Regions from separate parts of the Proteiniborus ethanoligenes genome, predicted to be linked through region 1. Evidence: predicted binding sites of a transcription regulator. Region 1 holds the regulator's gene; each other region holds the start of a gene.
The links. The regulator HrcA, encoded in region 1, represses chaperone genes, less so after heat shock. The targets are predictions, from matches to a motif close to TGTTAGCACTCNNNNNNNNNGAGTGCTAACA.

Region 1 (10,314 bases):
ATAATATCAGTTACAATATTAACCCTTTTTCTATCTTCTTCTACTTGCTGTGTTAATTCTACTATCCGATTTCTATCCTTAGTTCCTATTACGATATCAACCTCTTCAATATTCATTACCTCGTCAGGAGATGTTTGTGCATAGCATCCTACTACAGCAATAACCGCATCTGTATTTTTATTTTTCGCCCGTCTGATAAATTGTCTTGATTTTCTATCACCTAAATTAGTAATAGTACAAGTATTTATAACATAAACATCAGCAATATTATTTTCATCTACTATGATATAGTCATTTTTCTTAAAAAGCTCAGCCATTGCTTCTGTTTCGTATTGATTTACCTTGCAGCCAAGAGTATGGAAAGCAACTTTTTTCATTGGATCACCCCTAAATCTCCTAGTTCATATAAAACTATTGTAGAAGCAGTAAAGCCAGCCGTCTCTGTTCTAAGTATTCTAGGACCAAGGGAAACTATCTTAGAGCCTATACTCTTGAGCGAATTAATTTCCCATTCTTCAAATCCACCTTCAGGCCCTATTATTATATTAATCTTTTCACCATCAAATCCTTTAAGTGCTTCTTTTATTCCTAATTTCTCTTCATTTTCATAAGGAACTATAATTAATTTCTCATTTTTAAGTACTTTAAGCATCTCTTTAAAAGGTAGAATCCCTCCTACCTCTGGAACAATACCTCTTTTGCTCTGTTTTGCTGCTTCCTCTGCTATCCGATTCCATCTTTCAAGTTTTTTTTCCTCTTTTTTTATATCTTGTATCCTTGTAATAGTTCTATCTGTTATTATTGGTATTATTTTGATTACTCCAAGCTCTGTATTTTTTTGAATGATCAAATCCATTTTGGTAGACTTTGGTATCCCTTGATACAATACTACATCTACAGGAGGTTCTGAAATAGATGTAGTAGAATCTAATATATGACAAACTATACTTTCTTTATTTATTGATAATATTTTTGATGTGTATTCTGTTTTGTTTTTATCACATATGGTTATTATATCTTCTACGTTTAATCTTAAAACATTTTTAATATGCTTAACATCTTCACCTATTATTGTTATCTTATCCTCATGGATGTTTTTTATATCAGTAAAAAATCTATGCATATTTTTTATCTTCTCCTAATTTTGCAACTATGCATACCCATTCTCCCATAGTTACTGTATCTAGTATTTCTAAGCCTTCTTCTATCATAGCTTCTTTAACCGTTTGAGTTTTTTCATGTATTATTCCTGATGTAATAAATATGCCTTCCTTGTTTAAAAATTTAGTAACATCCTTAGATAAAACAGTTATAATTTCAGCAACAATGTTAGAAACAACTAAGTCTGCTTTTTCTTTAATTACATCTAATAAATTACCATGTTTAATATCCACAATATTTTCTACTTTGTTCATCTTAGCATTTTCATTGGATACTTTTACAGATAGCTCATCTAAATCTACACCTATGACTTTTTTAGCTCCAAGCTTTGCAGCAGCTATTGATAATATGCCACTTCCACAGCCTATATCAAATACAACATTTCCTTCATTAACGTATTTTTCAAGCTGTTTAATACACATTATTGTAGTTTCATGGGTTCCAGTTCCAAAAGCCATACCTGGATCCAATTCTATTATTATGTCGTTATCTTCAACCTCATATTCTTCCCAAGAAGGTTTTATGACGATTCTATCTCCAATTTTTTTAGGTTTATAATATTTTTTCCATGAATCAGCCCAATCCTTCTCGTAGACCTCAGTAGTAGTTACTTCACCTAAGCCTTTATCCAAATTAAATTGCGGAATTTTTTCAACATTTTGCTTAATAAGTTCAATCTTGTCTATTAAATCTTCACTTTCTGGGAAGTATGCCTTCACAATTACTCCATCATATTGCTGCTCTAACAAGCTTGCTTCGATAAAATCCCAGTTTTCATCACTATTGGCATATGAAATGATATCATTAGGATCTTCAATGGCTAGTCCTCCTGCCCCTACCTCATATAATATGCTTGTTACAGCTTCAACCGCCTCTGATGTAGTTTTAATTTGTATCTCAATCCATTTCATATCATTCACACACCTCTCTTTAATTTGTTCTAGATAATTAGCTTTTATCAAATATTATAATACCCTATATATGTTAAAAAACACATTCATAATCAAACTGGTCATCAAAAAATATTAGAAATCCGTTTCTATTCCAGCTTGAATAAAAACGAAATAGTTATTACCCAGTAAAAGCATCCTTTACTTTATCAAAAAAGCCTTTTTTATGCTCACTAACCCTTTCTCCGCTTTCTATTGCAAATTGCTTTAATAGTTCTCTCTGGTTTTCAGTTAACTTTGTAGGTACTTTAACTACTACCTTAACGTATTGATCTCCTCTTCCATATCCTCTTACATTAGGGATACCTTTATTTTTAAATTTAAACACAGTTCCAGTTTGAGTTCCTTCTGGAATAACATGCTTTATTTCATCTTCAAGTGAAGGTATATCTATTTCTGCTCCAAGTGAAGCCTGAACAAACGATATAGGGACTTCACAGAAAATATCATTTCCTTCCCTAGTAAATATTTCATGGGGTTTTACATTAATATATATATATAAATCCCCTGAAGGACCTCCTTTTTCTCCTGACTCTCCTTCACCTCTTAAGGGTATGACTGAGCCAGTATCTACTCCTGCTGGAATTTTAATATTAATTTTTCTAGTCTTTCTTTCTTTCCCTGAGCCAGAGCATGTAGTACAGGGCTTATCTATTATTTCACCAGAGCCATGACATATATCACAGGTGCCTACTCTTACAATCTTACCAAAGGGAGTATTTTGTGCATACTTTATTTCTCCAGTACCGCTACATTTTGAGCACTTAGTTTTATTAGTTCCTGGTTCTGCCCCCGTACCATTACATTTTGAACAGTTCTCTGTTCTGCTGAACTCAATTTCCTTTTCTGCTCCAAAGGCAGCTTCTTCAAAATCTATATCAAGTCTATATTTAATATCTGAACCTTTTCTAGGCGCATTCTTTCTGGTACTTGAAAATCCGCCCCCAAACATATCAAAAATATCTTCAAAAATATCTCCAAAGCCTCCTGTAAAGCCTCCAAAGCCTTGACCGAAGCCTCCATTTTGGTCTACACCTGCATGACCAAACCTGTCGTATCTAGCTTTTTTATCTGAATCACTTAGGACTTCATATGCCTCATTAATCTCTTTAAATTTTTGCTCTGCTTCCTTATTGTCAGGATTCAGATCTGGATGATATTTTTTTGCTAGCTGTCTAAAGGCTCTTTTTATTTCCGTCTCAGAAGCATTTCTATCAATGCCTAATACCTCATAATAATCTCTTTTACTCAATCTTTCATCACCTTCTAATGACGTAGTTTTACTTATTATGTTCCATTAAACGCTTACTAGTTTATGTTATTTATTTTAATATGTCAATAGTCAATATAAAAGCTAAATCCCAAAGGACTTAGCTTTTTATATTATTTGTCGTCATCTACTACTTCATAATCAGCATCTACAACATTGTCATCTTGATTAGCTTCTTGATTAGGCGCTTCTTGTGCTCCCTGCTGTGCAGCTTGCTCATATAGTTTTTGCGATATTTGATGGAACTCCGCAGTTAACTCTTCTGTTTTTTTCTTAATGTTTTCTGTATCTGTTCCTTCAAGAGCCTTTTTCAGTTCATCAAGTTTACTTTGTACTTTGGTCTTTTCAGAATCATCTATTTTTCCTTCTAGCTCTTTAAGAGTTTTCTCAGTTTGATATACTAATGAATCTGCATGATTTCTTGCTTCTATATTTTCTTTGTTTTTTCTATCCTCTTCTGCAAATTGTTCAGCTTCTTTAACTTTTTTTTGAATTTCTTCTTCTGATAAGTTTGTTGAAGCTGTAATAGTGATTTTTTGCTCTTTTCCAGTGCCTAAATCTTTAGCAGACACATTTACTATACCATTAGCATCTATATCAAATGTAACTTCAATTTGAGGTATTCCTCTTGGTGCTGGTGGAATTCCTGTTAATTGGAATCTACCTAGTGTAATGTTGCCACTAGCCATTTCTCTTTCTCCTTGAAGCACATGTATATCAACTGCAGTTTGACTATCAGCAGCTGTAGAGAATATTTGACTTTTCTTTGTTGGTATAGTTGTATTTCTCTCTATTAATTTTGTAAATACTCCACCTAATGTTTCAATACCAAGTGATAATGGTGTTACGTCAAGTAGTAATAAATCTTTAACTTCACCACTAAGAACACCCGCTTGAATAGCTGCTCCTAATGCAACTACCTCGTCTGGATTAACTCCTTTATGAGGTTCTTTTCCTGTAAGATTTTTTACTGCTTGCTGTACTGCAGGAATTCTTGTAGAACCACCAACAAGAATAACTCTATCTATTTCTGCAGGAGATAAACCAGAGTCACGAATGGCCTTTCTTACTGGTTCCATAGATCTTTCTACAAGATGTGCAGTAAGCTCATCGAACTTAGCTCTTGTTAAATCCATAGTTAAATGTAATGGTCCTGCTTGAGTGGCAGTGATAAATGGTAGATTAATACTTGTAGTCATAACAGTTGAAAGCTCTTTTTTTGCTTTTTCTGCAGCTTCTTTTAGTCTTTGAAGAGACATTTTGTCATTTCTTAAATCTACACCATTTTCTTTTTTAAATTGCTCTGCCATATAATCAATAATTACTTGGTCAAAGTCATCTCCACCAAGATGATTATCTCCATTAGTTGCGATAACCTCAAATACTCCATCTCCAAGCTCAAGTATAGATACGTCAAAAGTACCCCCACCTAAATCAAATACCATTATTTTATGGTGTTCTTCATCTTTGTCTAACCCATATGCTAAAGATGCAGCAGTAGGCTCATTGATTATTCGCCTAACATTTAATCCTGCTATTCTTCCTGCATCTTTTGTTGCTTGTCTTTGACTATCTGTAAAGTATGCTGGAACTGTTATTACAGCATCTGTAACTGTTTCTCCTAAATAATTTTCTGCATCAGTTTTAAGTTTTTGAAGTACCATAGCCGATATATCTTGTGGAGTATGCTGTACCCCATCAATCAATGTATTATGATCCTTACCCATATATCTTTTTATTGAAGCAATTGTTCTATCAGGATTTGTAACAGCCTGTCTTTTTGCTGTTTCCCCAACAAGTCTTTCTCCATCTTTTGTAAATGCAACTACAGAAGGTGTAGTTCTATTGCCCTCTGCATTAGGTATTACAACTGGCTCGCCGCCTTCCATTACAGCAACGCAAGAGTTTGTTGTTCCTAAGTCAATTCCAATTATTTTTGACATGTTTATTCCTCCTTATATAGACTAATTTATTTTGAAACCTTAACCATACTAGGTCTAATAACCTTATCTTTTACTTTGTAGCCTTTTTGAAAAACTTCTATTATAGTATTTTCATCATGATTTTCGCTTTCCTCTTGGACTACTGCATGATGAAAGTTTGGATCAAATTGTTCATTTAATGAGCTTATTTCTTCTAAGCCTTTAGATTGAAGTACTTCTAAAAGCTGATTATGAACCATTTCTACACCTTTATACAGGTTCTTCACATTAGTTTCTTCTATATCTACTCCAAGAGCCCTATCAAAATTATCCAGAACAGGAAGTAAGGAAGTCATAATATCTTGTGTAGCAAATTGATATGTACTTTCTCTTTCTTTTTCAGTTCTCTTTTTGAAATTATTAAAATCTGCTTGAAGTCTAATGTACCTATTTGAAAGTTCTTCCCATTCATTTGTTTTTTTATTGTATTTGTCCATTAGCTCATCTAAACTTATTTCTTTATCTTCATTCATTTCTTCAGCATTGGCCTCTAGATTACTGTCTACGCTTTCATTTTCTAAATTTTGCTCCTTAATATCTTCATTTGATTTCTTAACCATTCATAAGTCCTCCATTCGATAATATTGGTCCCATTTTATTTACTCCATTTATTATATTTGGTGCAAGACTAAAAGTCTTACACCTTATTTTATAAAATAATTCTTAATTATTTCATTTAAATCTAATGATAAGGATCTAACAACGCTTATTACGTTGGAATAATCCATACGGGTAGGCCCGATTACTCCAATCTTACCTATGGTCTTTCCATTAACACTATAAGTTGCAGTAATAACACTACAATTTTTTATTTCATCATAAGCATTCTCATTTCCTATGCTTATTTCAATATCATTATGTTCCCCGCTTAACATCATATCTATAATAAATGGTTTGTTTTCAATAAACGATATAAAATCTCTAGCTTTTTCTACATCATTATATTCTGGAAAATTAAATATTTTATTTACACCATCTGCAAAAACCTCTATTCCCTCTATATCATCTAAGGCATAGACTATAGTAGGTAGAATGTCTAATATGGAATTTTTATAATCATAAATTTCCTTAATTAGCTGGTCTAAAACCTCTGCCCCAATTTCTCCAATATTTAAGCCTTTTAATTTAATATTTAAGAAGTTATTAATAATATTCAAATGATCAGATGAAATACTATGCTCGGTTCTAAGTACAGTGTTTTTTACTATTCCAGAATCAGTTACAATTACTACTAATATCTTAGAATCGTCTATTGGTATTAATTGAATATGTTTAAGCTGACTCTTTTTTATTTGTGGTGCTATAGCTAGAGAAGTATAGTTTGTTACCTTTGATAATATCCTTGCAGCATTATATATGAGCTGATCAATCTCACCAATTTCATTTATTAATCTATTCTTTAGATCATGTCTCAATATGAAGCCCAAATCATTTGACTCTAGCAATCGATTTACATATAGTCTATATCCTTTGTCAGAAGGTATCCTGCCTGCTGAAGTATGCGGCTGAACTAAATATCCAAGCTCCTCTAAGTCGGACATTTCATTTCTAATAGTAGCAGAACTAACACCTAGGTCAAATTTTTTTGATATGGTTCTAGAGCCAATTGGCTCAGCATTAGTTATATAGCTTTGTATAATTGCCTGCAAAATTTTAATTTTTCTTTCATCAAGCATCATACACTAATCACATCCTAATTTATTTAATAGGTATAACAAATACCTGTCAAGTTATTAGCACTCTATGTCGTTGAGTGCTAATAACTATGTTTTTAAAATATCATTATTACATTAATTTGTCAATACCTTTTGCTAATTTTTTATGTCTCTATTCTATGGAAGTATTTCCATGAATACTAAGTTGCATAAATCTAGACCCTTTTTCGTCAATTTTATATTATTATCCTTTTTCTCTAGTAAGCCTTTCTTGATAAATTTATCAATAATTTCTCCATATTTATCTAAAATATCTATACAGAATCTTTTTCTAAAATCTTCAATATTGACTCCCTGCATTAATCTAAGTCCTAAAATAATGTATTCTGCCACTTCCATATTATCGTCAATAAATTCTTTTTCTTCTATGGGTAATTGACCATTAGATAATTGTTCAAAATAAATATTTAGGTCTTCTGTGTTTCCATATCTAAATTTTTCAAAATACGAATGTGCAGATAAGCCTAAGCCTATATATGGTTCAGCTCTCCAATAAATTAAATTATGTCTGCTTTCATATCCTTTTTTGGCAAAATTAGATATTTCATAATGGATGTAGTCCTTCTTTTCTAAAAGCTCTATTCCCTTATGGTACATTTCCCTCTCGGTATCTTCATCCGGCAATACAATTTGCTTATTCATATACATATGATAAAATGGAGTATCTTCTTCAATTTTTAGACTATAGTATGATATATGCTCTGGTTCTAACTCTGTAATTATACCTAAGGTTTTAATAGAATCATGTATTGTTTGTCCTGGCAAGTTGAACATAATATCAAAGTTTACATTGTCAAAGCCGTGTTTTCTAATAAGTCTATACGTATTAATAAAATCTTCTGCTGTGTGAATTCTGCCAATCTTATTTAACATAGTATCATTCATAGATTGAACACCAAGACTTATTCTATTTATACCTGCATTTTTATATATATTTAACTTTTCGTCATCTAAAGTCTTAGGATTTGACTCGATTGAAACCTCTTTTATTCTATTAGTGTTTAATTTTTTGTGAATATATCCCATTATTTCATAAATATACTCTCCATTTATTGCTGTAGGTGTACCTCCGCCAAGGAATATTGTGCTTATGCTATAATCCTTTAATCTTTCTTCATATATGTCTATCTCTCTTTTTAAGTAACTAATATATTTTTCAGAGTTATCCAGAATACTAGGATATGAACAAAAGTCGCAGTAATAACATTTGCTTTGACAAAATGGAATATGAACATAAATTCCAATATCACCCATAGAAAACACTCCTTATAAAATATTTAAAGCCAAGGAAAAACTTCCTTAGCTTAATCTAAGCACAAAAGTAAAACAATAGAATCCGCCCTGGCATTTGCCATGAGCAAGTATCCCTACTGTTTATATATTATTTTTCATCATATTTTAAAACTGCTAGAAACGCTTCTTGTGGTACCTCTACACTACCAATTTGCCTCATTCGTTTCTTTCCCTCTTTTTGTTTCTCTAAAAGCTTTTTCTTTCTAGATATATCGCCACCATAGCATTTTGCTAGTACATCTTTTCTCAGTGCTCTTACAGTTTCTCTGGCTATAATTTTAGAGCCTATAGCAGCCTGAATAGGCACTGCAAACTGGTGTCTAGGTATAACATCTTTAAGCTTTTCAGAAATCATTCTTCCTCTTTCATATGCTTTATCTTTATGAGCAATAATAGAAAAAGCATCTACTAGCTCTCCATTAATTAAGATATCCAGTTTTACTAATTCTGACTTTTTATAACCTTTAAGCTCATAATCAAGAGAAGCATATCCTCTTGTTTTTGATTTTAAAGCATCAAAAAAGTCATATATAACTTCATTAAGAGGTAATTCATAGTGCATTACTACCCTTGTTTGCTCTAAATATTCCATGTTTTTAAAGATTCCTCTTCTATTCTGACATAGTTCCATAATTGAGCCTACATAATCAGTTGGAGTCATAATTGTAACATCTACAATAGGTTCTTCCATATATTCTATCTCTGTTTCCTCTGGAAGATTTGTAGGATTTTGTAGCTCAAGCATTTCTCCGCTTTTTTTCTTAACCTTATATATAACACTAGGTGCTGTTGTTACTATATTTAAATCAAATTCTCTCTCTAGTCTTTCCTGCATTATTTCCATATGAAGCAGTCCCAAAAAGCCACATCTAAAGCCAAAGCCTAATGCAACAGATGTTTCAGGCTCAAATACTAATGCGGCGTCATTAACTTGAAGCTTTTCTAAGGCATCTCTAACGCTGTTATAGTCTTCACCCTCTGCTGGATACACACCACAATAAACCATAGAAGTAACTTTTTTATAACCAGGTAGAGGCTTATCTGTAGGCCTTGAAGCCTCTGTAATAGTATCTCCTACCCTTGCATCCTTAACATTTTTTATACTAGCTGCTACATAGCCAACATCGCCAGCCACTAGTTCTTTTACAACAGTTTGTTTTGGCGCAAATATTCCTACTTCAGTTACTTCAAATTTTTTATTTGTTGCCATCATTTTTATTTCCATGCCTGGCTTTATAACTCCGTCCTTTACCCTTGTCATAGCTATAACTCCCTTATAGCTATCATAATAGGAGTCAAAAATAAGAGCCTTTAATGGAGCATCTTTATCTCCTTCTGGTGCTGGAACTTTGTTCACTACACTTTCTAAAACATCTTCGATATTTATTCCTTCCTTTGCGGATATAAGTGGTGCATCTTCACAGTCAAGCCCTATTACATCCTCTATTTCCTTTTTAATTTCATCAGGTCTTGCACCAGGTAGGTCTATTTTATTTATGACTGGAACTATTTCTAGATTTTGATCTAAAGCTAAATACACATTAGCTAATGTCTGTGCTTCAATACCTTGCGCTGCATCTACTATAAGTATTGCACCTTCACATGCAGCTAAGCTCCTTGACACTTCGTAGTTAAAATCCACATGTCCAGGAGTATCTATTAGATTTAAAATATATTCCTCTCCATCTTTTGCCTTATATACAAGTCTTATTGTTTGTAGCTTAATTGTGATTCCTCTTTCCCTCTCCAGATCCATATTATCAAGAAGTTGATCCTGCATCTCTCTTAAAGTAAGTAAACCCGTTTTTTCTATTAGTCTATCTGCTAGTGTGGATTTGCCATGATCTATATGGGCAATTATTGAAAAATTTCTAATCCTCTTTTGCCTATCTTCCATTATATCTATCCTCCTCATTTACAGGAAAAATACCCTTTTCAATTAT
Region 2 (10,314 bases), on a different contig from region 1:
TCTTTTATTGTCTTATTTAAGCTAATCTTTTCATTTGACAAAGACTTTAGATATTCCAGTAAGAAAAATCTATTTAAAGGAGAGGAATTATCTATGTATATAGATAAATACCTTACGGAAAAAGATTTATTGACTGATCTTGTTTATTCTCAAAGGCAAATATGGAATACATATGACTGTGCATTAATAGAGTCTTCCTGCCAAGACTTAAAGGAAATTCTTTTAAAATGTCAATTGAATATTCTTCAAAACCAGTCTTCTATTTCAAAGGCCATGGAAATAAGAGGGTGGAGTGCTGTTAATCCAGCTAGTGAAAACAAAATAGAGAGTTTTATTCATTAAGCATAATTCAAAACTAGAATAACATACAAATCTGCCAAGGAAATATGTTTTTCCTTGGCATAATATACGCCTTTATAGTTGCTTACATCTTAATTTCAAGATTACCTTTTAGCCTTTCTTGCTTTTGGATCTGCTATCATTTCATATCCACCCATAGATGTTATACTTACAATTATTGCATTGATAACTGTAAGTACTATTCCCTGGATACCCTGTCCTGACCTTGCGAATACGAAGTTCAATATTAGTGCTATTATAAAGGTATATAGTCTAACATAAGCATCACCAAGCTTATTTTTTACTATGCTCTTAGTAAATTGAACTATTATGCTTACAGCTGCTACTAAGCCAGCAAATGTGGCTAGTGTTGAAATTGATATAAAATCATTATACATTATGGTTCTCCCCCTTTATAGCTTATTAGTTAAATGTAAGCTATATAATTTTCTATATTATCTACTATGCAAAATTTCAAAAAAAGTTACCCATATTAAAAGCAGGGGCATAAAACCCCTGCTAAATCTATCTTCCTTGAAATAAGTCTATACTTCCTAATACAATGTGGGCTAAACCAAATCCTACTAAGCCTGTGGCTATCATAGTACCTACTTCATTTTTTTGTATTCCTCTTCTTCTAATGTCTGGAACCCTAGTTGCTAGAGCTGCTCCAGTAACTGCTGTTCCTAACAACGTTGGTATCAACCCTTCTCGTATCATATAAACCCTCCTCTTATAGTAGATAGATTCTAAGTTATTATTTCTATTTAATACTCCATATATTCAAAAAGGTAATATATAAAAAACAAAAAACTCTGCATAAGTCTAATAAACTTATACAGAGTCTCTAATACTAGCAATGTGTTTGCTGGATGTTAAATCTATTGTTCCTAATAGATTTAGGGTCTTTACTACATCATTCCGCCCATTCCACCCATGCCGCCCATTCCGCCCATGCCTGGAACGTCTTCTTCTGGTAGGTCAGCTACTACTGCTTCTGTGGTTAATACCATAGCAGCTACTGATGCAGCGTTTTGAAGTGCTGATCTAGTTACTTTTGTTGGGTCTACTATACCAGATTCTATCATGTTAACATATTCTTCATTAAGTGCGTCAAAGCCTATACCTTTTTCGCTTGCTTTAACTTTTTCAGCTATTACAGAGCCTTCTAATCCAGCATTTGCAGCTATTTGTCTAACTGGCTCTTCTAAAGCTCTTAGGATTATGCTTACTCCGGTTTTTTCATCTCCGTGGGAAGCTTCTAATAATTCTTCAACTGCTGGTATAACGTTCATTAATGCAACTCCACCACCAGAAACTATACCTTCTTCAACTGCAGCTCTTGTAGCAGCTAATGCATCCTCAATTCTAAGCTTTCTTTCTTTTAACTCTGTTTCTGTTGCTGCTCCAACTTGGATAACTGCAACTCCACCTGATAGCTTAGCAAGTCTTTCTTGAAGTTTTTCTTTGTCAAACTCAGATGTTGATTCTTCTATTTGTGATTTTAATTGTCTAATTCTATCTTTAATATCTGATTGCTCACCAGCACCATTTACTATTGTAGTATTTTCTTTGTCAACCTTTACAGTTTGAGCTCTTCCTAGCATTTCTAATGTAGCTTCTTTTAAATCATATCCTAATTCTTCTGATATTACTTCTCCACCCGTAAGAATAGCAATATCTCTTAGCATATCTTTTCTTCTATCTCCAAATCCAGGTGCTTTAACTCCTACGCAAGTAAATGTTCCTCTTAGCTTGTTAACTACTAATGTTGCTAATGCTTCTCCTTCGATGTCTTCTGCAATAATCATTAATTGCTTTCCTTGTTGTACTATTTGCTCTAATATTGGAAGTATTTCTTGAATATTAGTTATTTTCTTGTCTGTAATTAAAATATATGGATTTTCTAATACAGCTTCCATCTTCTCTGTATCTGTTACCATATATGGTGATAGGTATCCTCTATCAAACTGCATACCTTCAACTACGTCAAGAGTAGTTCCCATGGATCTTGATTCTTCAACTGTTATAACTCCATCCTTACCTACCTTATCCATAGCCTCTGCTATTAATTGTCCTATTTCATCATCACCAGCTGATATAGATGCAACCTGAGCTATAGATTCTTTGCTTTCAACTGGTTTTGAAAGAGTTTTTATTTCATCTACTGCCACATTTACTGCCTTATGTATACCTTTTTTAAGTATCATTGGGTTAGCACCTGCAGCAACGTTCTTTAATCCTTCTCTAATAATTGCTTGAGCTAATATTGTAGCTGTAGTAGTTCCATCTCCTGCTACATCATTAGTTTTTGTAGCTACTTCTTTAACTAATTGTGCTCCCATATTTTCATATTTATCTTCAAGCTCAATTTCACGAGCTATTGTCACACCGTCGTTTGTAATAAGAGGTGAGCCAAATTTTTTATCTAAAACAACATTTCTTCCCTTTGGTCCTAAAGTCACCTTTACTGTATCTGCTAGCTTGTTTATTCCTTTCTCCATAGCACGACGTGCTTCTTCACTAAATCTAATTTCCTTAGCCATTATATTCACACTCCTTTAATTTTGTTGAACTCATAATATTACTTTAGAATTATTCATGTTCGAAACTGTGAAGGTATATTTAATTTAATATTTTCCTATTGAACAACTGCTAATATATCAGCAAGCTTAACTATTGTGTACTCAACTTCATCAACCTTAATTTCAGTTCCTGCATATTTAGAGAATATAACCTTGTCGCCTACTTTAATTTCATCTTTTTTCTTTTCGTCCTCAGTGATTCCAGCTCCTACAGCTACAACCTCTGCTATTTGTGGCTGCTCTTTAGCTGAGCTTGGAAGTACTATACCACTCTTAGTTTTTTCTTCAACTTCTACCTTTTTAATAACTACTCTGTCGCCTAATGGTTTAATATTCATGCTTAACCCTCCCTGTTTATTTTAAAAAATTTTTTCTTTTTAAATTTGTTAGCACTCTCTCGTGCTGAGTGCTAATTCTTACAACATATATGTTACCTAAAGCTTTTTATAGAATCAAATGCTGTTTTCCTGTGTATTTTGTCTTATTATGCCATTGTTATTGTTTATATGGTTTTATCTTGTGTTTTCATTGTTTTTCTCCGTTTGCTTTGTCGTTGTGTGTGCAAAGAATATTACAGTTTTTCTCTTAATTTTTTTGCTATTCTTTATGTCCTTTTATCACCTAAAATAATCTATTAATTACTAGGGTAAAAATGAAATATATAATAGGAATAAATATTGAAGGAAGCATATTACCTATTTTAATTTTTTTAAGTCCTAAAAGGTTAATGCCTATGCCCATAATTAGAATTCCTCCAACAGCAGACATTTCTGTAATTACTCCCTCTGTTAAGAAAATCTTCATTGTGTTAGCAGTTAATGTAATAAGTCCTTGGTATACTAGAACTGATAGGGATGAAAATGCTACTCCAATGCCTAAGGTAGAAGCAAATATAATAGAAGTGACTCCGTCTAAAATAGATTTAATAAAGAGAGTCTGATTATTTCCAGTAAGTCCACTTTCTAATGCTCCTACTATTGCCATAGCTCCAACACAATATATTAGAGATGCTGTAACAAATCCATTTGAAATATTTGATGTTCCTGCACCTACTTTGCTTTCAATAATATTGCCTATATTTTGAAGCTTGTTTTCTATCTTTAGCCATTCTCCTATTATACTTCCCACTACTAAGCTTATGACCACTAATAACATATTCTCTGTTTTTATAGCGCCACTAATACCTATAACTAATACAGAAAGCCCTATGCCGTTCATTATTATATCTTTATAATTCTCTTTAAATCTATCCTTTAAAAATATACCTATAATACTTCCTAGAATTATTGCAAAAGCATTTGCTAAATTTCCTATCACGATTTTTCCCCCTTTTTTCTAACAGTAGTTGAACAATTGTTCAACTATTGTTCAACTATCGTTAAACTATCGTTCTTAATTCTATTTCCCTATCCCCAGCTCTCTGGCATAATAGAAAAGGTATTGCTGGGCATATCCTGCGTATTCTCCGAATTTATCCCTTCCGTATTCTTGTATTTTTTTAAGACTAGTATCCTCTTTCAAGTAGAAGTACTCCATAACCCTTTTAACCCAAACATCTATTGGAAATGCATCATATTTATTCATTGAAAATAACATAATACAATCAGAAACCTTTGGACCTACACCTGCAAATTTCATTAATTCGTTTCTCGAAGCCTCTGTTGAAAGGTCTTTAAGTCCATAAATATAAATTTCTTTGTTACATACCATGTTAGCACTGTTTAATATATACTTTGCTCTAAAGCCTACCTTACAGCCTTCAATTTCTTCTATGCTTTTATCCTTTAAACTTTCTGCTGTTGGAAAGCTATAATATTTTCTCCCATTATATTCTCCAATATATTCTCCATAGCTTTCACTTAATAGACCAATGGCTTTTTTTATCATAGGTATCCTGTTGTTTGCAGATATAATAAAGGATATAAGCATTTCCCATTCATCTTGCTTTAATATTCTTATACCATGACCAAAACCTATGGCTTCTTTTAATATTGGATCCTTAGATAGTTTATTCTTTATTTCTCCATAATCTCTATTTAAATCAAAATAATCTATCCATATTTCTTCAAAGTCCTCTAAGCTTGTATTTGAGAAGACAATATCCTCTCCATCTTTTCTAACATTTAAAATCTTTCCGTAAGCTACTCCCGTATAACTTCCGTCTTCTTCTATCTCCCATCTAAAGCATTGTCCACATTCAAAAACATGCTTTGGTTCAAAATGCTTTAGGTTTTTCATAATTACTTTATTACCTTCGGTATTCAAATTATATTTCATATCTTTTCCTCTCCACTTAATTAGTATCTAATTATTATACCACTTTTTATCTAAAAAAAATTTAAAATGCAAAAGAAATAAAGTCTAATTATTCTAATTGATTATAATAAAAAGCCCTCATTTTTTAAAATGAGGGCTTCAAATTATTGTTTTATGCTGATTTGACCTTTTTATCAAATAGTTTACTAAGTATTACATATACTAAACAGCTTGTTACTATACCTACTATTGGCGGAACAAAAACATCTGCCTTTAATGATATATAACTAGCTACTCCTGCTATAAGCCATGAGACAAGAGCAATTGCATTAACATTTAATTTTTCTTTTGAATTCTTAACGAAAAACTCTTCTCCAATAATTAATCCTGAAACTGGTGGTATTAACAATGATAAAAATTGGATTATAGGAAGTATGTGCTTGTATATTCCAAGTGCTGCAAATACAGCTGCTAATCCTGCTATAACTAATGCTATATGCTTGTGCTGTATCTTACCCTTTAATTTAGTCTCTTCTAATATGTTTTGAATAGCTAAGCTTGCACCGTAAATATTATTATCTTGAGTAGTCCATAAACAGAATATTGCTGCAAAGAAAGCTACTAAAGAAAGACCTAGTGCAGCCATTGCTACTGTAAAGTCCCCATTTCCTGTAGATATAGCAACTAATGCTCCTGCAAACTGTAAGCCTAAGCATCCTATAGAAAATGCAGCAATTCCCGCTATAACCAAATCTCTTGTACTTTTAGCAAATCTACAAACATCCGGAGTAATAGTAGCACCAAATACCCAACCGCCTATAATAGAAGATGTAGCTGCAGCAAATGAAATAGGCTTAGCTGGTATATAGCTAAGTACTTCACCAAAACCTCCAGTAGCCCTACCAACTGCAAAAACTCCTACTAAAGATAATACTAATGCCGCAGGCACACCTAAAAAGCTAATTATTTCTAGACCTTTATACCCTCTAATTGCAGATTGGGTCCATAATGCTATACATATAATTGCAGTAATTGATACTGGCAAGGTCCACCATGAGAAGGTGCTTTTTATTAATCTAGCAAATATATCCCCATTTAATGAAATCCATGTTACAGAAGAAATAGCCAACAGAATTGAAAATATACTTGAGCCTCTTTTACCGAAGGCTCTTCTAGATAAGAAAGAAGTAGATAATCCAGTTTTAAATGCCATGTATCCAGTAGCTAATACTATTGCCATAAGAACACCATTTCCTACTAGAAGTGTCATTACAGCTTTAGGAAATGTCATCCCTACTCCAACAGCACCACCTATAACAAAGTTTGATAGTGCAATTGGGTAGCCTGCAAGTACAAAAGTAAGGCTTATTAATGATTTTCTTTCAGAATCTGGAACCGGATTGAAAGCGTTTTCTGTACCTTTGTTTTCTACTACTGTTTTTCCATTAAGACTCTCAGCCAATTTAAACTCCTCCTTAATTTATTATTTTGCATTAATAAACTAAAAATGAATAGAAACCACCCTTTACTCTACCTATTGTTAAATAATTAATTTATTTATGCATAAGCCTCCTTTCAAAGTAAGAAATATGTAATAAATAGAAAATTAATACTGTGGTCTTATCTTTCTAGATAGCTAGGGTAAAAATTGGTTTCACCACATATAGAAGTAATGCATTTTTTATGCCAATTTCATGCATATTTATGGAGTATAAATAGGCCTTTTTCATAATATTTAGTCATTATTTTGTATGTTTTTTCATTTATGCAATACTTTTTTAAATGCGTGTAGAAAAATGTTGAAAACACTCGATTAGATAGCGTTTCATTATTGCAATGGTTTTTTCATTATTGCAATGGTTTTCATCATAATATTCTTTGTGACAGCCCATTTTCTCTTATATTTAACCTATAATTTATATACCCTGACAATATAATAACTAGGCCTCCAAATAAACTGAAAATATCAGGTAGTTCACCCCAAATAGCAAATCCAATTAATAAAGAAAACACTATGTTTATAAATAAATATATGGAGAGTTCACTGGCTGATGCAAAGCTATATGCGTATGCCATAAATATCTGGGCAGCAGCAGCAAATATACCTACTGATAATAGCTTTAATAGCTGTGGGACTCCAGATAGTACAAAACCATCTAAAAGCATCATAGGTATTACTGCCAAAGTAGATATTAACCCAAAGTAAAAGACTATAGTATCAGGACTATCTGTACGATTTAAATATCTTACCATTGTATAAGCTGCTCCTGCAAAAAATGCACCTGATAAGCCAATCAAGGCTGGTAATATAGAAAAGTCTAATCTAGGCTTTATTACAAATAAGGCTCCAACAAAGGCTAATATTATTGCATAAATTTGTTTTCTTGTTATTTTTTCTTTTAAAAATATTCCAGCAAGTATTATAACAAAGAAGGAAGATGTTTTATTTAGTATTTCTGATTCAGCAAGTGGTAGTTTAGAAATGGCATAATAATTTCCTGCTATGCCTAATAAGCCTAGAATACTTCTCATAAGCAATCCTTTTTTATTTTTCCCTACAAAGGATTTTTTCTTTTTCAATATCATAACGCTTGCAACTACTAGAGTTACAGAGTTTCTGAAAAACATTTTTTGAGATATGCTTATTTCTGGAACTGACTTGACAGCTGCAGCCATTAAAGCAAAACAAAGGGATGAAAATATCATAAGTATTACACCTTTTGTTTTATTTTTCATATGTATCTAGCCCCTTTATATAACACTGACCATGAGAATTTTCCTCATGGTCAGTTTTCTATTTGAATATACGGTGTTTATTTAGTGTCTAATTTGCATATACTGCCCTACTTATTAATGTCTATCTTAATCCGTCTTCACCTTTAACTTCTTCTATTTTAAGTCCACCTACTCTTGGATGAGGTCTTCCGCAATTTGTAACAGATAGAATAAGTACTAGCTCATTATCTCTTGGTGCATCTGGTACTCTTACTTCCATTGCATCGAAATGTGTTCTTACAAATGCTGCATCTTTGTAGTGTAGAGGTACATCTATTGCACAGCCTGGATATCCCATTTTTTTAGCTGAAGGAATAATTGCCTTTCCTCCACCTAATCCATCTCTAAATGGTTTTCCTAGTGTTGGGTGAAGTAATGCTGCTGCATGCTCTAATTCTCCATTGCCACCTACTATTGCAGCTTTACCATAGCTTTCTGCTTCATTTACTTCAATGCCTGCAGCCTTTAATGCTCTTTCTACTAAATCTGGTGTTACTGAAGCTGCCCAGTCTGATAATGGGGAAAGATCTTCTACATATTTTCCTGCATATGGGTTTTCAAATACTACTGCTATGGATACTCTTTTGTGTTCCTTTCCTTCAATTGCTTTTCCGCCATCAGCTTTAATTTCTTCTACAAAAGTATAATACTTTCTAATTTTCATATCCATTTGTGAAGCCTCCTCTAAAATAGTTGTTTTATTATAATTGTACTGATTCAACCTTTAAATTTTCTGGACATTTTACTATTATATCTTCTATGCAAATTATTGCTCCTTCTATTATGCCCCTATTATACAAATCCTCTGCTGCATTAAGTCCATTTAAAAGTGCTCTATACTTCTTTTCCTGACTAATTTCATTTACCTTAACTGTAATTAGCTGTCCTTTAATATCTGTTTCCGAATCAATTTCTTCTGCAAGACAGCGAATTATATTTTCATCCTCTACATTAGTCATATTTCCCAAATATGTGGCACATGCATCTGCTGTAGCTGCATCAGATGCTAAAGCAACTGCAGCAGTAGCTATGCCCTTAGTAAAGCTCCTTCCACCCATGCCGCTAGTACATATGCCATGGATGTTTTCATCTTTAGCAATTTCTAAAATCAGCTGTCTTTTTTCATCTTTTGTTGCATATGGAATCCCTACCTTAATAGATTTTCCTTCTAAATCTGTACAAGCTATGTCTCCACCATTGTTTACAATAACTCTAGTTGCTCCTAGCTCTACTGCTTTTTCTAGTGCTATATCGGAAAAGGATCCTGCTACAGCTCCAAGAGTATTAAGTTCATTATATCCACTTTTTTCAACAGCAATAATCATTTTGTTAAGGACCTCTGGAAACCTACTACTTGTGCTTGTATAGGCTCGCATGCTTTTTAAAGGGGGGATATATTGTATCAGCTTATTAAACTGATCTAAAACATGCCTTCCTGCCTCCAAGCCTATTTCGGCTTTCCTTTCTCCTTTTACATATGCATCTATTACCATTTGAATAGGACCGTGGTTAATAAATATTCTTTCATCTTGAAGCTTTTCAATCATAATTATTCCTCTTTCTCAAGCATTTTTAAAAGCTGATCTTTTGATATTATATGCTCTGTGTGTCCTCCTAGCTGTTCATATTTTTCTCTTGTCATAGTATATTCTACAGGTGCTACAGTTGCAGGAGTTGGAACCCAAGTAGTAGCTTCTGGTATCATCTTAGCCACATCTACCATAAAGTTTATTCCTCCTCCTGGAAGAATGAATACTGGTGCTCCAGCTACAGTCATTCTTATCTCTTCATTGTGAATAGCATCAGTTAGCTTTCTAGGGAAATTAGTAACTCCGGCTCTTGCACTTCCGCCTGTTCCTCCTGTGTAAATAACTGAAACTCTTGATTCTTCACAGGTATCTGAAATTATTTTTACTGCATCTAATACTTCATCGGTTATTGATATTTCTTTAACTGTACCATCTTCTTGAACTTCTAATAAAGCAGCTTTTTGTCCAGTTGTTTCTGTTACTAAAATCTTATAGCCTGGTTTTGCAATATTCATATCTACTGATACTACTGCATCTGTTGGGTTTACAATTTCTGTTCCACCCCAACCATGACCATGCTTTCCAAAATATCTTCCTCTTGTGCTTCTTACTCCATAAGGTACTACTCCGCTGTATTTCATTCCTACTTCTTCACCAGCAAAGTGCTCTGAAAGCAAACCTATAACATGGTAGTCTAATATAATAGCTTCATCTACAACTTTGCATAAATGTCTTGCAAACATTCCAACAGTAGCACTACCACAGCCTACTCTCATAAGCTTTTCTTTTACACCATCTATTACAGGAGCTTCTCCTTGCTGTAGCTCAAG
Region 3 (10,314 bases), on a different contig from region 1:
GTCAAGAAAAATATGTTTATATAATAGATGTAAAAGCGGGACAGGAGCCTAATATAGAAAAAAAGAATCTTAATATATTAAAGCCAGTTGAGGTTTGGAGAGTAAAGGGAATTGATGAAGCTCTTGAAAAGTGTTTAGATAATGAAGATAGAAAGGTTTGGGTCTATCTAGAAATAATAACTGATAAGCTTATTACTCAAAGTCAAATAAAGGAGCTTAAGGGGATAAAGCCAGATATACTCTCAATATCTCCTATAATAGAGAATATAGAAGAAGACAAAGAAGATAGTCACGATCTTAGGGAAAAATCAATTTTTGAACTATTTAAGGGACACTATCTTAATGAGAGAAAAATAGAGCCAAGTGAAGAGTTGATGGCAATTTTTGCTGAAATAATCACAGAAGAGGGTGATGAAGCTGAAACCGAAAATGCTTAAAATATCAGGATTAAATAGTTTTCTAGAAGAGCAATCAGTTGATTTTGAAAGATTAACTGAAAGAGGTTTATTTGGAATATTTGGGCCTACAGGCAGCGGTAAGTCATCTATCTTAGATGCAATAACTCTTTCCCTATATGGACAAACTGCTAGAAAGTCAAGTATGTATATAAATACAGAAACAGATAAGCTATTTATATCCTTTGACTTTGAAGTAGGACATGGCAACGAAAGAAAAAAATATAAGGTGGAGAGAAGTTTAAAGAAGAATAAGGATGGTGGAATCAATACTACTATAGCAAGATTAATAGTATATGATAAAAACGGAAATCAAGAACAAATTATAGAAGGTAGAACTGCAGTAGAGAATGAGCTGCAAAATAATATTGTCGGGCTAAATTTTAATGACTTTATTAGGACAGTAGTATTGCCTCAAGGAAAATTTAGTGAATTTTTAACCCTTACAGGGACTGGAAGAAATGAAATGCTGGAGAGAATTTTAGGACTTGAAGAATATGGAGAAAAGCTTAATAGAAAAGCAAGAAATAAAAGAGACATCATAAAGCAAAATTTAAATAGAATACAAGGAGAGCTTAGCAGATACGAAGGTGTGTCTGAGGAAGAGATAAATCTGCTAAATAAGGAGCTGGCAGAGCTTATTCAAAATGAAGTAAAATTAAAAACTAAGATAAAAGAGCTTAATGAAGCCTACGAAAAATATAATAGAATACGTAATTTACAAAAGGAATTAAAGGATTATTTTACTAAACAAAATAGCTTAAAGGAAAAACAAGAGGAATTTAGAATTAAAAAAGAGAAACTGATTAAAGGAAAAAACTCTTTAAATGTAATACCACATATTAACAATCTAAAACAAACCCAGAAAGACCTTGAAACAAATATTCAAGCTTTAAAACAATACAATATGGACATAGAAAAACTAAACTCTCTTATAGAGGAAAAAGAAAAAGAGTACAACATAGCTTTAGATAAAAGACAAAATGAATACCCTAATTTGCTCCATAAAAAATCTAAGGTAGAAGATGCTATCGGAATATTAAAACAAAAAGAAGAAATAGAACAAGAGATAAAGGGATTAAAAGCAAAATATATTGACTTAGAAAAAGGCATCAAAATAGATTCTGACAAAAATAAAGAACTATTACTCAAAGAAGCAGATATAGATAAAAAAATTGAAGAAAAAGAAGAAGATATAAATAACAAATCAGTTTCTTCAGAGTATAGAAAAAGGCTAAATCACGCATATGATTTAGAGAAAAGATACTTACAGTTGAGAAAAGATAAGAAAAACTTCCAAATTGAAAAAAATAATACAATAAATAATATAGAAAAAAACAATAAAGAATTAAAAGAAATTCTGAACCAATTAAATAGTATAGAAGGCACAATAAAAGAGCTAGATATTAAAAAAGCGGAATTAGAATCAAAAAAACCTAAAGACGTTAATGAGATATCATATTTTCAGAAAAAAATCTTTGACTTATCATCAGAAATTGAAAAACAAAAAGAAATAAATGAAAAATTTGATAAATTGATAAAATTACAAAAGGAAATTGAAAAAGGGAAAAATATCCTTGACAGCAGATATATTAAATTAGACATAGAACTTAAGTCTAAGGATGAAAAGCTAGATGAAATAAAACAGGAAGCAGTAGAATTAGAGCGTAAAAGCTTAGCTAGTATTTTAAGGAAACAATTGATATATTCAGAGCCTTGCCCTGTTTGTGGCTCTACACATCATCCAAATCCTGCAATATTATTTGATGAGGGGGAAATATCAGAAAAGCAGTCATTAATTAAAGAATTAGAAGCAGAAGTTAATTTGTTAAAAATTGACTTAGTCAGATTAGAAGAAGAAATAAAAAATAAGACTAGTGAGTATGAGAAGAATGAAGAAGCTCTCAAGGAACTTAAAGGGATATTTTCACAGAGCCAATTAGATAAATTAGAAGAAGAAAGAAAAACTTTAGAAGAAAAAATTAACCTTGCACAAGACTATAGAACAAAATGGGAAGAAGAAAATAAGGCCTTGGATGATAGACTTACAAAAAACAGGGAAGAAAAAAACCTATTAACTAATAAGAATACAGAATATAAAACAAACCGAGATAGAGATAAAGATGTTCTAGATAAGATTGAAACTAAGTTATCAGAAATCGAAGCGGAAACAGGAACCGTTTTTGAGGATTATAATAATTTCATTAAAGAATTAAACATTACTAATGCAACAGATAGAATAAAAGAAATAAATAAATTAGATGAAGAAATAGAACTAATCGCAAAACAGTTAAAACAGCTTAGAGAAGAAAATAAAACGACAAAATTTGACATAGAACAGATTTCTAAGAAAATGAATAAAAATAATGAAGAAATAAAGCTTACAAGACAGTCAATTGACAATAAAAACAATAGAGTAACTGAGCTAAATCTTAACATTGAGCAAATTGTAGGAAAAGAAGAGCCTCTAAAATTAAAAGCACAAATTGAAAAAACAATTACTGAAATACTAGACAAAGAAAGGGAATTAAAAGCTTGTTTAGATAGTGAGAATGATAAAAAGAATAAACTTAATGAAGAGATAACAGGATTAGAAAAGGCTATCCAAATACTTAAGGATTCTTCTATTGCTCTAGAGAATAATTTAATTAAATCATTGTCCGACAATAATTTTAATTCTATTGAAGAAGTAATTAATAGTAAAGTTGAAAATAATGAGATTGAAAGCTTGGAAAAAGATATTGAAGCTTACACTAACGAAGTAAAAGATACTGAAAACAATATTTCTAGAATAAGGAAAGAATTAAATGGTGAAGAGATACAGGAGGAAGAGTGGCAGATTATTATAAAGAACAAGGACGAAGCGTATATCAAACATAGTGAGCTAATAGAGGAAATAGGAAAGAAAAAGAATAAAATTGATGAAATGAATAAAAGTTTAAAGGAAGTTGAAAAATTAAAAGCAGAAGCCTCAAACCTAGAGAAAAGGTGGGATATGCTAAATGAAATACTTGAGTTAACAAAAGCAAAAAGATTTGTTGAATATGTATCCAGGAGCCATTTAATTTACATAGCTAGACTAGCTTCAGAAAGGCTTAGAGAAATAACTAGAGGAAGATATGATTTAGAATATGACTCCAACAATAATTTTGCAATAATTGATAACCACAATGGAGGGGCTAGAAGAGAGTGTAACTCTTTGTCAGGGGGAGAAACTTTTCTTACATCACTTTCACTTGCTTTAGCATTATCATCAAAAATTCAATTAAAGGGAACCACTTCTTTAGAATTCTTTTTTCTAGATGAAGGCTTTGGAACTTTAGATGCTAATCTTTTAGATGTGGTTATGACTTCTCTTGAAAGGCTATACAATGAAAGCCTAAGTGTTGGAATTATCAGCCATGTAGAGGAACTAAAAAACAGAGTACCAGTAAAGCTTTTAGTCGCTCCGGCAGTAGCGGGAGTACATGGAACAAAGGTAAAAATGGAATATAGCTAATATAGAATAGGATTGATAGTATGGTTTATGTATATATGGTAAGATGCAAAAACAATGCACTATATACTGGTTGGACTACGGATTTAGAACGTAGAATAATTGAACATAATAATGGAACAGGCTCTAAATACACAAGAGCCAATAGACCAGTGGAGCTTGTATATTTTGAAGAAATAGATGATAAATTTGCAGCTACCAAAAGAGAATATGCTATAAAACAGCTAAATAAAGCAGAAAAAGAGCTACTTGTAAGTAGTTTCAAATTGCAGACAAGTTGTGAGTAGCTTACAAAAAGCCTCTATGACACAAAAACATAGTCATAGAGGCTTTCAATTTATTATATCATAAGCTTACATATATTATCGGTGAACTCTACAGGATCACCTATTGGCAATCCTTCAATAAGCAATGCTTGGTTATATAGAACATTAGTATACAATTTAAGCTTATCCTTATCATGTTTATAGGCATCTTCTAAGGCTTTAAACACATGATGATTAGTATTGATTTCTAAAATCTTCTCAGCCTTAATATTTGGATTGTTAGGCATAGTGCTTAATATTTTTTCCATTTCTATAGTTAGTTCTCCATCAGTTGCAAGACATACAGGATGGTTTTTTAGTCTTTTTGATGCTCTGACATCTATTATCTTATCTGATAAAGCTTCTTTCATAAAATCAAATATTTCTTTATTTACTTCAGTTTCAGATGTTTGTTCTTCTTTAGCGTTATCTTCTATACCTAAATCCCCACTTGAAACAGATTTAAATTCCTTATCTTTGTAATTCATTAGCATACGAATAGCAAATTCATCAATATCGTCAGTAAAATACAATATTTCATAGCCTTTTTCTGATAGGATATCGGTTTGAGGCATTTTATCAATTTTGTCAATAGAATCCCCTGAAGCATAATAAATATATTTTTGATCCTCTTTCATTCTTTCTATATATTCTTCTAAAGTAACCATTTTCTTTTCTGTAGAAGAGTAGAATATTAATAAATCTTGAAGTGTTTCTTTGTTTTGACCAAAATCACTATAGACTCCATATTTAAGCTGTTTCCCAAAGGTTTTGAAGAATTCCTCATATTTATCTCTTTCATTTTTAAGCATTAGCTGCAATTCGCTCTTAACTCTTTCTTTAATTCTTTTAGCAATTACCTTTAATTGTCTATCATGCTGAAGCATTTCTCTTGATATATTTAGAGATAAATCCTCTGAGTCAACCATTCCTTTAACAAAGCTAAAATAATCTGGAATTAGGTCTGGACATTTATTCATTATTAGAACCCCACTAGAGTATAACTCTAATCCCTTTTCATATTCATTAGTATAAAAGTCAAAAGGCATCTTTTCAGGAATAAATAAAATAGCATTATATCTTACTGCACCATCAGCACTTATATGAATATATTTTAGTGGTTCATCAAAGCCATAGTGTTTTTCTGAATAAAAATTTTCATAATCTTCCTTAGTTAGCTCATTTTTGTTTTTACGCCATATTGGAACCATACTATTGATTATCTTTTCTTCAATTACTTCTTCATACTCATCCTCTGTACCTTCTTTAAGAGCCATTGTGCTAGTATCCATTTTTATAGGATATCTTATAAAATCAGAGTATTTTTTTATAATAGCTCTTAATCTGTATTCTTCTAAAAATTCATCATATTTTTCGTCATCTGTATTTTCTTTTAATTTTAAGATAATTTCTGTACCAACATTTTCTTTCGTACAGGGCTCAATAGTATATCCATCAGCACCTGTTGATTCCCATTTATAGCTTTCTTGACTTCCTAAGGCTTTACTTATAACAGTAACAGAATCAGCCACCATAAAAGCAGAGTAAAAACCTACACCAAACTGTCCTATAATATCATATCCGTCTCTTAATTCATTTTCTTTTTTAAATGCAAAGGAACCACTTTGTGCTATTGTCCCAAGATTTTCTTCTAACTCTTCTTTTGTCATTCCAATACCAGTGTCTAATATACTCAAAGTTCTATTATTTTTATCGGCTACAATCTTAATATAATAATCATCTTTGTTAAAGGTTAAGCTCTTATCTGTTAAGGCTCTATAATACATTTTATCGATTGCATCACTAGCATTGGAAATAAGCTCTCTTAAGAAAATTTCCTTATGAGTGTAAATGGAGTTAATCATAAGATCAAGCAATCTCTTTGATTCTGCTTTAAACTCTTTTTTTACCATAAAATCTTCTCCCTTCGTAAAATTTTTATGTAATTAGCACTCTTCATAATAGAGTGCTAATTATAATTTATCAAAATTATTACATTTGTCAATGCTAACTTGTAATAGTGTTGTATTTTAAACTAATTGAATTTTTTCTAAAGGAAAGTATTTTCCTTATATGCACATAATAAATCTAAGAGAATAAGTTATTATATAAAATCTTTTTAGGAGGCTTTATTATGGCAAAGATTAGAAGGATGTTTCCAGGTGGCAATACATCAAAAGGATTTTTTTCATACTATGACAATATAATAAATAGAAAAGATGCAAATAAAATAATAATATTAAAAGGAGGACCAGGAACAGGAAAATCTTCAATGATGCGAAATATTGGAAAGTATATGCTTGAGAAAGGATATGATGTAGAGTACCATCATTGTTCTTCGGATAAAGATTCTATCGACTGTGTTATGATACCTAAGTTAAAGGTTGCAGTATTAGATGGCACTGCACCACATGTTATAGACCCTAAGTATCCAGGTGCTGTAGATATGATAGTAAATCTAGGTGAATACTGGGACTCTAAAGGTTTAGAAAATAATAAAGAAGAAATAATAAAAGTAATAGATAGAAACAGTAAGTTTTATAAAAGTGCATATAAATATTTTGAAGCAGCAAGGCTTATTCAAGAAGATACTATTTGGAAGATGGAAGAAGTAATGAATTTTAGTAAGGTTAATATACTAATCCACGATTTAGTAAAGGAAATATTGGGAAATTTAAAGGTAGTAGAGAAAATAGGGAAAGAAAGACATTTGTTTGGTAGCGCATTTACACCAAGTGGATGGGTAGATCATACAGATACATTGCTAAGAGATGTAGAAAAAACCTATTACATAAAAGGGGAGCTAGGAACAGGAAAAACAACATTGATGAAAAATATATATAAGGAAGCAATTCAAAGAGGTTTAGATGTAGAGATATTTCACACACCATTAATACCTGAAAAAATAGAAACTATAATAATTAAGGATTTAAGTATAGCATTATCTATAATGGATTGGGCTAAAGATAATAATTATAAGACAATAGATTTTAAGAATTATATGAACAAAGAAATATCAAATAACTATGAAGAAGATATAAAGGAAAATAAAAAAAATTATGAGAAATTAATATCAATAGCCATTAATAAATTAGCAGGTGCTAAGAAAAATCATGATATGATGGAAGCACAGTATATTCCTAATATGAACTATAACGAAATTGAAAAAGTAAGAGATAAATTGATTCAAATAATATTAAAATATGAACAATCATAATAGAGTCAAGATTAAAAACTTGGCTCTTATTCATTAATGCAAGAAATTCTGGTTTAATATTAATAAATAACCAAAGATTGTATCATTGAATAAAGAACTATAATAAATACTGTTTACAAAAAACTTATAATTTGCTATTATTATCTTAAGTACAATGAAAGGAGTGATGTTTTATGAAAAATAATATGGATAGTGTATATTTAAACAAAATTAATTGTTTCATAATGACTACTCCTAGAAATAAGTTAATCTGTAATTAGCTATTGATTAATTTGTAATTAAACCCTAGGAGTAATCTGAATTATTACTTACTAGGGTATTCTTATGCCCTAAAATAACAGGAGGGCTTATAATTGACAAATAAATATAATTTATATGACTTGGGATGGAATGAAAGATTAGAAAAAGAGTTTGAACAATATAGAAACTTTTATAGTGTTGGAAGAATTGCAGTAGAATATAAAAATCTATATAAAGTATATAGTGAACAAGGAAATATATTAGCATCAGTATCAGGGAAAATGATTAACTCTGCATCAGGTAGACAGGATTATCCAGCAGTAGGAGATTGGGTTATACTGGATAAAATAAAAGAAAATGACGATAGAACTATTATCCATGAAATATTAAGTAGAAAAAGTAAATTTTCGAGAAAAATTGCAGGAAGAACATTTGAAGAACAGATTATAGCTACTAATGTTGATATAGCATTTTTATGTATGTCACTTAATAATAATTTTAATCTAAGAAGATTAGAAAGATATATTACAATGGCATGGGACAGTGGTTCTAAACCAGTAATTCTTCTTACAAAAGCTGATTTATGTGATGATATTGAGGAAAAGCTTAAACAGGTAAGAGAAATTTCATTTGGAATAGATGTTCATTTTATAAGTTGTATTCATAAATTAGGAATTACTCATATTAATGAATATATTAATAAAGGTATAACCCTTGCTTTTTTAGGATCATCAGGTGTAGGAAAATCTACTATTATCAATGAGCTTTTAGGTGAAAATAGACAGGTAACCAAAGAAGTAAGCAACATAGGAGAAAAAGGAAAACATACTACTACTAACAGAGAACTTATGCTACTTCCAAATGGAGGAGTTGTAATAGATACTCCTGGGATGAGAGAGTTACATGTACTAGATGTTAGTGACAGTATAGAAACTGCATTTGAAGATATTGAGGAACTTTCCTTACAATGCAAGTTTTCAGACTGTACTCATACAACAGAACCAAAATGTGCTGTAATTAATGCAATTAATAATGGTATATTGAGTAAAGAAAGATACGAAAGTTATATGAAACTAAAAAAAGAAGCTGAATATACAGAAAGAAAACTTAACAGAAAAGCAGCAATGGAGTATAAAAACTATGTAAAGAAATTATCTAAAAGTTTAAGATAAAATAATACAATATTTAGAATCTAAAACCTTCGGAATATAGTAAAATGTTTTTTTGAAAAGCTACTTCTTTTTTAAAAAGAGAAGTAGTTTTTCTTTACATAAACATATGAATTTGATAATATCAGTATTTGAGAGAATATATATCTACAAAGTCCGGACATAAGGAAAGGATGAATAAACATGTTTCATCTAAAGGAAGTAAGCTATTTAAATAAAAAGCACCAGTCATACCATGGCTATCCATTTAGTATCCCATTAATAAGCTCTTTTGAAAAAATAACCTTTGACTCACCTATAACCATACTTGTAGGAGAGAACGGGACTGGAAAATCTACTTTGTTAGAGGCTATTGCTTGTGCTATAGGCTCAATTGCAATAGGAGATACAGATATTAACACAGATAGAGAATTTGAATATGCAAGAAAGCTTTCTAAATATCTAAATTTATCCTGGAGTGTAAAAACAAATAAAGGGTTCTTTTTAAGAGCTGAAGATTTTATTAATTATATGAGAAAATTACATGAGATTAGAATGGATATGGAACAGGAGTTACAAGAGATTGATAACAGATATACAGGAAGAACTCTACACGCGCATAGTCTTGCCAGAATGCCTTATGCACGTTCCTTAAATGAAATGGACAATATGTATAATGGAGGTTTGGAATCTAAATCACATGGAGAGAGTTTTTTAGAGTTTTTTAGCTCCAGATTTATTCCTAATGGACTATATATATTAGACGAGCCTGAAACACCTTTATCTCCGATGAATCAATTTGCTTTTATGGCTATGATTAAAGAAATGATTAAGCAAAATTCTCAGTTCATTATAGCTACTCATTCTCCAATAATCATGGCACATCCAGATGCTTCTATATATGACCTAAATAGTTTACCCATAAAAAAAACAGTCTATAATGAAATAGAATCAGTTAAATTTTTCAGGTCATTTCTTAATAATCCACAGGGTTTTATAAGACATCTTTAGATAAAAATATTAACATATATCAAAATCATATAATATTGCATAATACTAATAAAAGGGTTAAAATAATATATCATAAAATAAAAAACAATTAAAATGGAAAAAGTTCTATAACTATGTTATATTATAAGTTAATAATAAAACGCAAAGGAAAAGAAAGGTTGTGCTACGATGAATGATAAACCAATATCATCAAATTTTATTAGAAATATTGTAATAGCTGACCTAGAGTCTGGAAAGCATAAAGAAATAATTACAAGGTTTCCTCCTGAGCCTAATGGATATTTACATATTGGGCATGCTAAGTCTATTACTTTAAATTTTGAATTAGCTGACGAATTTAATGGTAGAACACATCTTCGCTTTGATGATACAAATCCAACAAAGGAAGAGGTAGAATATGTAGAATCTATAAAAGAGGATGTAAAGTGGCTTGGCTTTCAAT

Region 2: a site for HrcA is predicted at 3,309-3,339, ahead of BLV37_RS12560 (co-chaperone GroES). Genes of this name have one in related genera too.
Region 3: a site for HrcA is predicted at 6,201-6,231, ahead of htpG (molecular chaperone HtpG). Genes of this name have one in related genera too.

Annotation. Positions count from the first base shown of each region.
Region 1 covers NZ_FNQE01000024.1:17,373-27,686, reverse strand. The annotation lists gene mtaB (tRNA (N(6)-L-threonylcarbamoyladenosine(37)-C(2))-methylthiotransferase MtaB) at 1-377, opposite strand, end outside; gene BLV37_RS10515 (RsmE family RNA methyltransferase) at 374-1,123, opposite strand; gene prmA (50S ribosomal protein L11 methyltransferase) at 1,116-2,072, opposite strand; gene dnaJ (molecular chaperone DnaJ) at 2,233-3,363, opposite strand; gene dnaK (molecular chaperone DnaK) at 3,495-5,324, opposite strand; gene grpE (nucleotide exchange factor GrpE) at 5,351-5,923, opposite strand; gene hrcA (heat-inducible transcriptional repressor HrcA) at 6,008-7,042, opposite strand; gene hemW (radical SAM family heme chaperone HemW) at 7,196-8,332, opposite strand; gene lepA (translation elongation factor 4) at 8,460-10,268, opposite strand.
Region 2 covers NZ_FNQE01000033.1:6,788-17,101, reverse strand. The annotation lists gene BLV37_RS12585 (hypothetical protein) at 1-25, shown strand, start outside; gene BLV37_RS12580 (spore coat protein) at 94-342, shown strand; gene BLV37_RS12575 (hypothetical protein) at 444-737, opposite strand; gene BLV37_RS12570 (asparagine synthase) at 865-1,056, opposite strand; gene groL (chaperonin GroEL) at 1,251-2,885, opposite strand; gene BLV37_RS12560 (co-chaperone GroES) at 2,981-3,262, opposite strand; gene BLV37_RS12555 (DUF554 domain-containing protein) at 3,546-4,241, opposite strand; gene BLV37_RS12550 (DNA-3-methyladenine glycosylase family protein) at 4,323-5,201, opposite strand; gene BLV37_RS12545 (purine-cytosine permease family protein) at 5,353-6,642, opposite strand; gene BLV37_RS12540 (DMT family transporter) at 7,047-7,916, opposite strand; gene BLV37_RS12535 (amino acid synthesis family protein) at 8,038-8,625, opposite strand; gene BLV37_RS12530 (hypothetical protein) at 8,657-9,502, opposite strand; gene BLV37_RS12525 (4Fe-4S binding protein) at 9,505-10,314, opposite strand, start outside.
Region 3 covers NZ_FNQE01000031.1:7,844-18,157, reverse strand. The annotation lists gene BLV37_RS12215 (exonuclease SbcCD subunit D) at 1-437, shown strand, start outside; gene BLV37_RS12210 (AAA family ATPase) at 430-3,954, shown strand; gene BLV37_RS12205 (GIY-YIG nuclease family protein) at 3,975-4,238, shown strand; gene htpG (molecular chaperone HtpG) at 4,292-6,169, opposite strand; gene BLV37_RS12195 (PRK06851 family protein) at 6,391-7,473, shown strand; gene rsgA (ribosome small subunit-dependent GTPase A) at 7,827-8,885, shown strand; gene BLV37_RS12185 (AAA family ATPase) at 9,066-9,872, shown strand; gene BLV37_RS12180 (glutamine--tRNA ligase/YqeY domain fusion protein) at 10,041-10,314, shown strand, end outside.